Regions from separate parts of the Lysinibacillus sp. S1 genome, predicted to be linked through region 1. Evidence: a T-box and tRNA genes for the amino acid it is inferred to sense, from the RefSeq annotation. Region 1 holds a T-box; the other holds one or more tRNA genes.
The links. The T-box of region 1 lies ahead of cysS (cysteine--tRNA ligase). A T-box ahead of a tRNA ligase gene usually reads a tRNA of that ligase, here a tRNA-Cys.

Region 2: it encodes a tRNA-Cys, which carries the amino acid that the T-box ahead of cysS (cysteine--tRNA ligase) is inferred to sense. The anticodon was not compared.

What each region holds. Positions count from the first base shown of each region.
Region 1 is NZ_CP173154.1:2,887,517-2,893,190, reverse strand. Features, by position in the region: gene rlmB (23S rRNA (guanosine(2251)-2'-O)-methyltransferase RlmB) at 1-81, opposite strand, end outside; gene ACHZEU_RS14310 (Mini-ribonuclease 3) at 81-521, opposite strand; gene cysS (cysteine--tRNA ligase) at 506-1,906, opposite strand; T-box leader at 1,968-2,186, opposite strand; gene gltX (glutamate--tRNA ligase) at 2,237-3,697, opposite strand; gene ispF (2-C-methyl-D-erythritol 2,4-cyclodiphosphate synthase) at 3,787-4,263, opposite strand; gene epsC (serine O-acetyltransferase EpsC) at 4,405-5,346, opposite strand; gene ispD (2-C-methyl-D-erythritol 4-phosphate cytidylyltransferase) at 5,661-5,674, opposite strand, start outside.
Region 2 is NZ_CP173154.1:3,479,745-3,485,418, forward strand. Features, by position in the region: rRNA gene ACHZEU_RS17260 (23S ribosomal RNA) at 1-1,415, shown strand, start outside; rRNA gene rrf (5S ribosomal RNA) at 1,528-1,643, shown strand; tRNA gene ACHZEU_RS17270 (tRNA-Asn) at 1,660-1,736, shown strand; tRNA gene ACHZEU_RS17275 (tRNA-Ser) at 1,742-1,833, shown strand; tRNA gene ACHZEU_RS17280 (tRNA-Glu) at 1,858-1,932, shown strand; tRNA gene ACHZEU_RS17285 (tRNA-Val) at 1,948-2,023, shown strand; tRNA gene ACHZEU_RS17290 (tRNA-Met) at 2,050-2,124, shown strand; tRNA gene ACHZEU_RS17295 (tRNA-Asp) at 2,128-2,203, shown strand; tRNA gene ACHZEU_RS17300 (tRNA-Phe) at 2,219-2,291, shown strand; tRNA gene ACHZEU_RS17305 (tRNA-Thr) at 2,304-2,379, shown strand; tRNA gene ACHZEU_RS17310 (tRNA-Tyr) at 2,389-2,472, shown strand; tRNA gene ACHZEU_RS17315 (tRNA-Trp) at 2,486-2,559, shown strand; tRNA gene ACHZEU_RS17320 (tRNA-His) at 2,572-2,647, shown strand; tRNA gene ACHZEU_RS17325 (tRNA-Gln) at 2,652-2,726, shown strand; tRNA gene ACHZEU_RS17330 (tRNA-Gly) at 2,732-2,806, shown strand; tRNA gene ACHZEU_RS17335 (tRNA-Cys) at 2,815-2,888, shown strand; tRNA gene ACHZEU_RS17340 (tRNA-Leu) at 2,936-3,016, shown strand; gene ACHZEU_RS17345 (PqqD family protein) at 3,909-4,169, shown strand; gene ACHZEU_RS17350 (lasso peptide biosynthesis B2 protein) at 4,162-4,584, shown strand; gene ACHZEU_RS17355 (asparagine synthase-related protein) at 4,593-5,674, shown strand, end outside.

The DNA.
Region 1 (5,674 bases):
TTTATTCATATCGCGGCCTGAACGAAGTGCTTCTAACACTGGGTTTTTACCGGCAATAATTTCACCATTCTGTTCTGCCATTATTTAGACACTCCTTTTGATTCCTCGATTATTTGAATAGCATATGCAATGATTTCGTAGACGCGTTCTAGTTCATTCAATAAATATAAACTACCAAGCACCGCCTCAAAGCCTGAGCTATTACGATAGGTTTGGACATCCGTATTTTTTGGTACAGAGCCGGATTTGGCATTGCGTCCACGGCGGAACACAGCCAATTCCTCCTCTGTTAAATAATTTTCATCCATCATGCGATGAACGATCATCGATTGCGCTTTTGCTGAGACGTAGCGAGTTGCCTCTCGATGTAGTGTGTTTGGTTTAACACGACCAGAGCGTAGCAAATATTCTCGGACCTTTTGTTCCAATACGGCATCACCCATATAGGCTAACGCCAGCGCTTTTAATTGTTTAACATCTTCATTGCGAAGTTTATCCAACTTAATTACCCTCGTTTCCATCTAGTTCCTTGTCGTGTATCTTCTAAAATGATACCTTGGGCTTGCAAATGGTCACGGATCTCGTCAGAGCGAGCAAAATCACGATTTTTACGTGCCTCGACACGCTCTTGTAGTAATGCTTCAATTTCTTCGTCTAATAGTTCTTCTTCTTTTGCAAATTCAATACCTAAGACGTCACCTAGTACTTCAAAGGTTTCAATAAAGGTTTCTAATACCTTCTTGCAAGTATTGGCTTCATTTAAGTAAATATTAGCAATACGAGCTACTTCAAATAATACAGAAATAGCGTTGGCTGTATTAAAATCATCATCCATTGCCTCTTCAAAATGCGCTTTCTGTTCCGCAATTTTGTTCAGCCATTCTTCTGAATGATCACCTAAACTTACAGTAGTCGTAAGGCGATGCTTCACATTGTTGTATGCTGTACGAATGCGCTCTAAACCTGACGCAGCAGCTTCTACTAGGTCCTTCGCAAAGTTAATTGGATGACGATAATGGACAGATAGCATGAAGAAACGCAATATCTGCGGGTCAATTTGTTTACGGATATCATGCACAAGAATAAAATTCCCAAGAGATTTTGACATCTTTTCATTATCAATATTAATATACCCGTTATGCATCCAATAACGCGCAAATGTTTTATCATTGTGTGCCTCTGATTGAGCAATTTCATTTTCGTGGTGAGGGAAAGTTAAATCCTGCCCACCAGCATGAATATCAATAGTATCTCCTAAATGTTCACGAGCCATTACAGAACACTCAATATGCCACCCTGGACGGCCATCTCCCCATGGGCTTTCCCAGAATATCTCACCTGGCTTAGCAGCTTTCCATAAAGCAAAATCTAGCGCATCATCTTTTTTCTCGCCCGCTTCAATACGAGCACCGATTTTTAAATCGTCAACTGATTGGTGTGATAATTTACCGTAGCCATCAAATTTACGAGTACGGTAATACACATCTCCAGCAGACTCATAAGCGTAGCCCTTTTCAATTAGCACTTGAATAAATTGAATGATATCGTCCATATGCTCTGTCACACGTGGATGAACATCTGCCTTTTTGCATCCCAGTGCTGTAACATCTTCAAAATAGGCTGCAATAAAACGCTCTGTTAATTCATGTACTTCTTCACCAAGCTCATTTGCTGCTTTAATAATTTTATCGTCTACATCCGTAAAATTGGAAACAAACTTTACATCATAGCCTTTATATTGAAAATAACGACGTACTGTATCATAAACAATTACAGGACGTGAATTCCCAATATGGATATAGTTATAAACCGTAGGACCGCAGACATACATTTTTACCTTGCCCTCTTCTAGCGGTACAAAGGTTTCCTTTTGTCGTGTTAATGAGTTAAAAATTTGAATACCCATTGTATTTCACTCTCCTTTTCTGTTGAATAAAAAAAGCGCCTCTATCACTCCTAAAAGGAATGACAGAGACGCTCGATTTGCGTGGTTCCACTCTGATTGAAGACAAAAAGCCTTCCACTTTGGACATCCATTAACGGGGATGACTCGATAAAGCCTACTCTCGTTCAGCTTTATGCTCAAAGGTGCATTTCAGTTTTGCCTAGGCTCAGACCACTTTCAGCCGATGATGGTCCTCTCTTAAGAGCATGCGCCACTTACTTCTCCTTATCAACGCTTTTTCAATGTAAATACATTTTACAACGAAAGAATGAATTGTCAATAAATTTATCTTTATTGTGCAAATTTTTCTACACGGTCAATTGCTTTCTCTTTACCAATTAAACAAATGGCGTTCGGCAACTCTGGTCCATGTGTTTCACCTGTTGTCACAACACGGATTGGCATGAACAGATTTTTACCTTTATGACCAGTTGTCTTTTGTACAGCTTTAATCGCAGCTTTTACCGCATCTGGTGTAAACTCTTCTAGCTCTTCCAATTGTGCTTTAAATGCCGCCATTACTTCAGGTACTTGCTCTCCTGCTAAAACCTCTTTTGCTTCTTCATCATATTCAATATGGTCGTTAAAGAATAGGCTAGATAATTCGACAATTTCTGCACCAAAGCTCATTTGGTCATGATAAAGTGCGATTAAATCCGTCGCCCAAGCATGTTGCTCTGCAGTAAGTTCTTCAGGTAATAAGCCTGCTTTTTGTAGATGTGGTAAAGATAATGCTACCACTTCTTCCAAAGACAACTTTTTAATATATTGATTATTCATCCATGTTAGCTTTTGTTTATCGAACATAGATGGTGATTTTGAAAGACGTTTTTCATCAAACATTTTGATAAATTCTTCTTTTGAGAAAATCTCTTCTTCTCCCTCTGGAGACCAACCGAGTAGCGCAAAGAAGTTAAACATCGCTTCAGGAAGATAACCTAAATCTTTATATTGCGTAACAAATTGAATAATCGATTCATCACGCTTAGATAGTTTTTTACGGTTTTCGTTAATAATTAATGTCATATGTCCAAAGCGTGGATATTCCCAACCAAATGCATCAAAAATCATCATTTGCTTTGGTGTATTCGATAAATGCTCCTCACCGCGGAAAACGTGAGAGATTTCCATAAAGTGATCATCTAAAACAACCGCATAGTTATATGTTGGAATACCATTTGCTTTTACAAGCACCCAATCACCAATATCTTTAGACTCAAAGGTAACTTGTCCACGAACTAAATCTTCAAATTCGTATGTTACACTTTCAGGTACACGCATACGGATTGTGTATGGCTCACCTGCCGCTTCTTTAGCAGCGATTTCATCTGCTGATAAGTGGCGACATGTACCATCATAAGTAGGAGCAGCTACACCTCTTGCTTTTTGTTCTTCACGAGATGCTTCAAGCTTTTCAGAAGAACAGAAACACTTGTAGGCTACACCTTGCTCTAATAGTTTTTCAGCGTGCTCTTTATAAATATCAAGACGTTCCATTTGACGATAAGGCGCATAAGGTCCACCAATATCAATGGACTCATCATATTCAATACCTAACCATTTTAGGTTATCTAGCTGAGATGCTTCTCCGCCCTCTACATTACGTTCAATATCCGTATCTTCAATACGTACAATGAATTTACCGTTATGATGTTTTGCATATAAATAATTGAATAATGCTGTACGCGCTCCACCGATATGTAAATAACCTGTTGGAGATGGCGCGTAACGAACGCGAACTTCTTTCGTCATATTAAAAGCCTCCTAAATTTTCGATCAAAAATTGACTTTGTTCATTTTACCACTCTGTTACAGGAAATAAAAGCGGGGTTCATCCACATTTATTTCTTGATCAATAGAATTGTTGCCATTGCCGCAATACCTTCCTCGCGACCTGTAAAACCTAATCGTTCAGTTGTAGTTGCTTTAACATTTACCTGTGAAGGCTCTGCATGTAATAATTCGGCGATACGTTGTTGCATCTGTCCAATATAGGGTGCCATTTTAGGACGCTGTGCCATAATGGTACAATCGACATTACCTAGAGAATAACCCTTATCCTCAACAATCTTCCAAATGTACTCTAATAATTTTGCTGAGTCCGCGTCCTTAAATGCAGGGTCTGTATCTGGAAAATGACGGCCAATATCCCCTTCTCCAATTGCTCCTAGAGCCGCATCTGTGACAGTGTGTAAGAGAACATCCGCATCTGAATGTCCTACTAGTCCTTTTTCATGCGGAATGGTAATGCCACCAATAATTAATGGACGACCTTCTTCAAATGCATGTACGTCAAAACCTTGTCCAATTCGAAACATATTCATCTTCCTTTAATTAATATTTATCATTATCATATCAAAATTTGCCCTAGGTTGTTTGAAAAGCGCTTTAATAATTATCCTCCTATAGCAGTAATGGGCAGTTTAGAAAGCTACACTCTCTAGACTGCCCCACATTCTTTAAATATGATACTCTATATTTTTCATTTGACTGTTGCTAATATTCGGAGATGGCTGTGAATTATAAACACGTGAATAAGGGGGAACAGAGTGTGTTAGCCAAATATTACTTCCTAAAACGGAATCGTGCCCAATCGTCGTCTCGCCCCCTAAGATAGTAGCACCAGCATAAATGACAACATTGTCGGCAATATTCGGATGACGCTTAATGCCCTTAATTGGATTACCATTTTCATCTAATGGGAAGCTTAGTGCACCTAATGTTACACCTTGATAAATTTTTACATTCTTACCGATAGTACAAGTTTCACCGATAACTACACCTGTTCCGTGGTCAATAAAGAATGATTCTCCTATTGTAGCCCCTGGATGAATATCGATACCCGTTAATCGGTGCGCATATTCTGACATAATTCGAGGCACAATTTGTACACCCATTTCGTATAACTCATGTGCGATGCGGTGAATATAAACAGCCACAATAGATGGATAGCTTAGCAAAATTTCCTCTGTGGAAAGAGCTGCTGGGTCACCATTATATGCCGCTTGAATATCTGTTTGTAGCACTTGGCGAATGGCAGGAAATCGATTAATCAAATTCATAACAATTTTGTCTGCTTGTTCACGGCAATACTTCTCGCAATTGGCAGGATCACTATCCTCCATATTATAAAATAATACTTTTTCGATAATATCCCGCAAATCTAATGCTGTTTCACGCAGCTTATTACTGCAAACTACGTTCACCCTTGTTTCATCAATAGGTCTTGTCATATAAATGCCAGGAAACAGCACCTCATGGAAATTATCTATTATTTTTATAACCCGATCTCGTCCATCAAAGCCTATTGAGTTGTCAACGTCGATGTACTGTTTATTTATACTAGTTAATGAACCTGTAATTTCTGGAACCTTTTGATTTAACCAATCATTTAATGACACAATAAACACCCCTCACATCTTTTCATCTATTCTATTACCTTATTAATCATATATCCACTATTTCATTTTACACGTAAAACGATCACACATGGATAAAATCCACTTTATTGGAGCATTCCAACTTTTTATTCTCTTCTACGCCTTCGTTTCTAATTCGACTAGCAGTTATGTCATTATTATCATACATATATGGATGAACAGATTACGAAGCAATAAGGCATTCTGACCATATAATTTTTCCCAAACAAAACAAATAAAAAAGACTATCCATCCTTAACAAACTACGAATGAATAGCCTCTATAAATAATATTTCCTAATGATTGAATG
Region 2 (5,674 bases), 590 kb from region 1:
GCGTCCAAGCAGTAAGGCGTGTGTGTAGGCAAATCCGCACACTGTAACGTTGAGCTGTGATGGCGAGTCCGTATGGACGAAGTTCCTGATTTCACACTGCCAAGAAAAGCCTCTATCGAGGTGAGAGGTGCCCGTACCGCAAACCGACACAGGTAGTCGAGGAGAGAATCCTAAGGTGTGCGAGAGAACTCTCGTTAAGGAACTCGGCAAAATGACCCCGTAACTTCGGGAGAAGGGGTGCTCTTGAGCGTGCAAGCGCATGAGAGCCGCAGTGAATAGGCCCAGGCGACTGTTTAGCAAAAACACAGGTCTCTGCAAAACCGTAAGGTGACGTATAGGGGCTGACGCCTGCCCGGTGCTGGAAGGTTAAGAGGAGTGGTTAGCGCAAGCGAAGCTGCGAATTGAAGCCCCAGTAAACGGCGGCCGTAACTATAACGGTCCTAAGGTAGCGAAATTCCTTGTCGGGTAAGTTCCGACCCGCACGAAAGGCGTAACGATCTGGGCACTGTCTCAACGAGAGACTCGGTGAAATTATAGTACCTGTGAAGATGCAGGTTACCCGCGACAGGACGGAAAGACCCCGTGGAGCTTTACTGTAGCCTGATATTGAATTTTGGTACAACTTGTACAGGATAGGTAGGAGCCAGAGATCTCGGAGCGCCAGCTTCGAAGGAGGCGTCGGTGGGATACTACCCTGGTTGTATTGAAATTCTAACCCATGCCCCTTAGCGGGGCAGGAGACAGTGTCAGGCGGACAGTTTGACTGGGGCGGTCGCCTCCTAAAAGGTAACGGAGGCGCCCAAAGGTTCCCTCAGAATGGTTGGAAATCATTCGTAGAGTGTAAAGGCACAAGGGAGCTTGACTGCGAGACCTACAAGTCGAGCAGGGTCGAAAGACGGGCTTAGTGATCCGGTGGTTCCGCATGGAAGGGCCATCGCTCAACGGATAAAAGCTACCCCGGGGATAACAGGCTTATCTCCCCCAAGAGTCCACATCGACGGGGAGGTTTGGCACCTCGATGTCGGCTCATCGCATCCTGGGGCTGTAGTCGGTCCCAAGGGTTGGGCTGTTCGCCCATTAAAGCGGTACGCGAGCTGGGTTCAGAACGTCGTGAGACAGTTCGGTCCCTATCCGTCGTGGGCGTAGGAAATTTGAGAGGAGCTGTCCTTAGTACGAGAGGACCGGGATGGACACACCGCTGGTGTACCAGTTGTCTTGCCAAAGGCATCGCTGGGTAGCTATGTGTGGACGGGATAAGTGCTGAAAGCATCTAAGCATGAAGCCCCCCTCAAGATGAGATTTCCCATTACGCAAGTAAGTAAGATCCCTCAAAGACGATGAGGTAGATAGGTTCGAGGTGGAAGTGTGGTGACACATGGAGCTGACGAATACTAATCGATCGAGGACTTAACCAAAAAAGTTTGAAACATTCAATGCACCGTTTATCCAGTTTTGAAAGAATAAAATATTAGAATATACTTGTAATTTTTATAAGATATGTTATAATAAGTATTGTCTTTCAAATAGTCTAGTGATGATGGCAAAGAGGTCACACCCGTTCCCATACCGAACACGGAAGTTAAGCTCTTTAGCGCCGATGGTAGTTGGGGGCTTCCCCCTGTGAGAGTAGGACGTCGCTAGGCTATATACTAAAATTATTCCGAAGTAGCTCAGTTGGTAGTAGCACCTGACTGTTAATCAGGTTGTCGCAGGTTCGAGTCCTGCCTTCGGAGCCATTCTTGGAGAGTTGTCCGAGTGGCCGAAGGAGCACGATTGGAAATCGTGTAGGCGGTTAACACTGTCTCAAGGGTTCAAATCCCTTACTCTCCGCCAGCACTTTGATGTGTTCCAAACGATGGCCCCTTGGTCAAGTGGTTAAGACACCGCCCTTTCACGGCGGTAACACGGGTTCGAATCCCGTAGGGGTCACCAATTCAATACCCAGATGGAGGATTAGCTCAGCTGGGAGAGCATCTGCCTTACAAGCAGAGGGTCGGCGGTTCGAGCCCGTCATCCTCCACCATTATTTTAACAATATTATAGTATTATCGCGGGGTGGAGCAGTGGTAGCTCGTCGGGCTCATAACCCGAAGGTCGTTGGTTCAAATCCAGCCCCCGCAACCAAATGGTCCCGTGGTGTAGCGGTTAACATGCCTGCCTGTCACGCAGGAGATCGCCGGTTCGATCCCGGTCGGGACCGCCATTTATTTTAAAATATGGGTCAGTAGCTCAGTTGGTAGAGCATTAGATTGAAGCTCTAAGTGTCGGCGGTTCGATTCCGTCCTGACCCATCTTATTTTTTTGCCGGTTTAGCTCAGCAGGTAGAGCAACTGACTTGTAATCAGTAGGTCGTGGGTTCGATTCCTATAGCCGGCACCAGATATTCCCGGAGGGGTAGCGAAGTGGCTAAACGCGGCGGACTGTAAATCCGCTCCTTAGGGTTCGGCGGTTCGAATCCGTCCCCCTCCACCAGTTTTATTATTTTAGGGGCATAGTTCAACGGTAGAATAGAGGTCTCCAAAACCTTTGGTGTGGGTTCGATTCCTACTGCCCCTGCCAATTAATTTTATGGCGATTGTGGCGAAGTGGTTAACGCACCGGATTGTGGTTCCGGCATTCGTGGGTTCGATTCCCATCAGTCGCCCCATTGTTGGGGTATAGCCAAGCGGTAAGGCAACGGATTTTGATTCCGTCATGCCTAGGTTCGAATCCTAGTACCCCAGCCATTTTTGCGGAAGTAGTTCAGTGGTAGAACACCACCTTGCCAAGGTGGGGGTCGCGAGTTCGAACCTCGTCTTCCGCTCCATGTATGACGGCGGCATAGCCAAGTGGTAAGGCACGGGTCTGCAACACCCTTATCACCGGTTCAAATCCGGTTGCCGCCTCCATATTTTAACTGTTAATCGGTTTATCCGATTTTTTTTATCTCCATTATGCCGGTGTGGCGGAATTGGCAGACGCGCACGACTCAAAATCGTGTTCCTTTGGAGTGTCGGTTCGACCCCGACCACCGGTATCATCAAATTAATAAAAATTAAGAAAGCTCATAAATCTTGATATAACAGGGTTTATGAGCTTTTTATATTAGGGGAATTGCAACAGGTTTAGAAAGAGAAGGATTCTTTTTGAAGAAAAGGTCAACGAGAATAAAAAAAGTATAGAAAATTCATTGGAAGAGAATAGTATGAGTTTTAACATAGAAGTTACTCATGGGTTTGAATCTCCAAAGGAATCATTAGAAACATAATTAAAACAAGAATGTTTATATTAGCATTCTTGTTTTTTTATGTGATAAAACATTGTGTGTCAGAACGTTCGCTATGATAGACTAAGCAGTTATGTTTATGTAAAACAGGTAAATTTGTTTTACAAATTTTACAGGGCTTTAGAGGGTAATAAATATCTTTACAATATTTTTCTATAAAGGTTGTGCCATTTTAGACGCCTGAAAAGAATAGGTTTATCCTATAGATTTTAGGTAAAAGACAAAGACATCTGTTTCAACATCAATAATTTTTTGAACTTTGGTGGAGAGAGAATATTTTCTTTTATACATTGATTTTTAGATTTCTATTTTTAAGATCTTTCATGGACCAATAAAACCCTACGAGTTGCATCTTCTAGTTGATTGAAAGTTAACAATCAACTAGAAGGTGCAGTTTTTATATATGTGTTGAGTGATGGACTTGATGTGGATGTAATCGATAGCACAAGAGTTGTCATTTTACTCCACTACATTTATATAATCATAAACGTAATGGAGTAAGTAGAAAAAATACGGTTATGTGGAAGAAAGAAGATGATAAGAGTAAAGAGACTGTTAGAGCTTATGACTGTGTATAGTAGTAATACAGGAACAGTATTAAAGGATTGTTCACAATGTAAAAGAGGAGGAAGTGGTAAAAGGGATGCGTGTAAAAAAATCAAAGTATCTTCTTTCCTATAAAGAAGAGGATGAATATCTAATTATTAATATTTATACGAATCAAATTTACGCACTAGATAAATTTAGTTCATTTATTTGGGAAGAGTTTGATAAAACACCAATAGTCTCTGATATTTCCAAATTAATAGCTAAAAGGACAAATGAAGATATTTTAATTATTCAAAAGGATTTAGATGGATTTTTAAATTCGTTGTCAAAAGGAGGTTTAATTAAATTTGTATAATATTTTATATTTATACAAAGAATTAATATTTTTAGATTTCCAAATACGGAGAAAAGGTTTTGATGAAGTCTTTAGACGCTATATAAAAAAATATACTATAGAGGGTTCTAAAGAGATTTTTACTGAGGAGAATTCTGAAGAGATTTTGGAGTGGTTTATTCTTTTAGACCAAGTTTGCTGTTGGTATCCTAGGAAAGCAGATTGTATACACAAAACGTTAATTGGTTATAAGATACTTCAATCTAAGTATGGTATACCAGTAAACATGGTAATAGGGATAAAAAAATTTCCCTTAGAGGCACATGCCTGGATTCAATATCAGGGCCACAATCTATTTGAAGAAATGGAAAATCTTGATTCGTTGAAAGTGATTATAGATTCAAACTCGTATATGAAGGGAGTTGAACTTAGGTGAATTGGTATGTGTTTGAATTTATGGATAATTCGGAGGGAGAAGTGGATAAAAATGGACATCTTAAGATCAACAGTAAATCAAAAGTAAATTATTTCAACACATCCTCACAGAACTTTGTTTTGAAAGCAGCATATGCTCAAAATACGACCCCATATGTGTTTTTTGAAAATAATGATGTGTTAATAGTGGGAGACATTGTGATATACAATATTTTGAATCATGGTGTATATGAAAATGTTGATTGGACTGAGCAAGAATTACTCACTAATTTAATTTCCCTTTATAACACATTTGGTTTGGATTTTGTGAAGCGTTTAGATGGCGAGTTTTCATTTGTTCTATTTGATAAAAAGAATTTAACATTAATGGCCTGTAGAGATACCTTGGGGGTAAAAAGGCTCTTTTATTTAAAAACCGATACAAAATTAGTAGTTGCGAGCGATATCTTTCTATTGAAAAGTTATCTAAATACACCTGAGTTGAACGGTGTTTACTTTCAAGAATATCTAAATGCAAAAGGAATTGTTGATTCCTATTTAACGCCATATAAAGAGATCTTGCGTTTACCGAGTGGGAATATGTTTGTTTATGAAAATAAGGAAATTAACCTAATAAACTATGTGAATTATGATGAATTATTTTCTGATAAATGGATGATGAAGGAGACAACTATAAATCGGGAAGCGTTAATTGAAGAATTCGAAAGTATTTTGAACAAAGCAGTTTTGAGGAGAGTACGGAAAAGCGAGCGAAATACGGTGTTATTAAGCGGTGGCTTAGACTCAACTACTATTTTTAATGTGTCAAAACGATTGGGGCATAGATACGGAGAAATTAATTCGGTAAGCGTTGTTTTTGATGAATTAAAGGAATGCGATGAAAGTGCATATATAACGGAATTATTAGAACAATATAATTCTAAAGGTACTTTTCTAAATTATGATTCAGTATTGATGTATGAAGATCTTCGGAATAATATATTACGTTTTGACGAACCGTATGCTACTGCTCCTACATGTGAATTTATTTCTCCCTTAATAGAGTCAAGTGTGAACAATAATACATATAGTATCCTAACAGGTTATGGTGG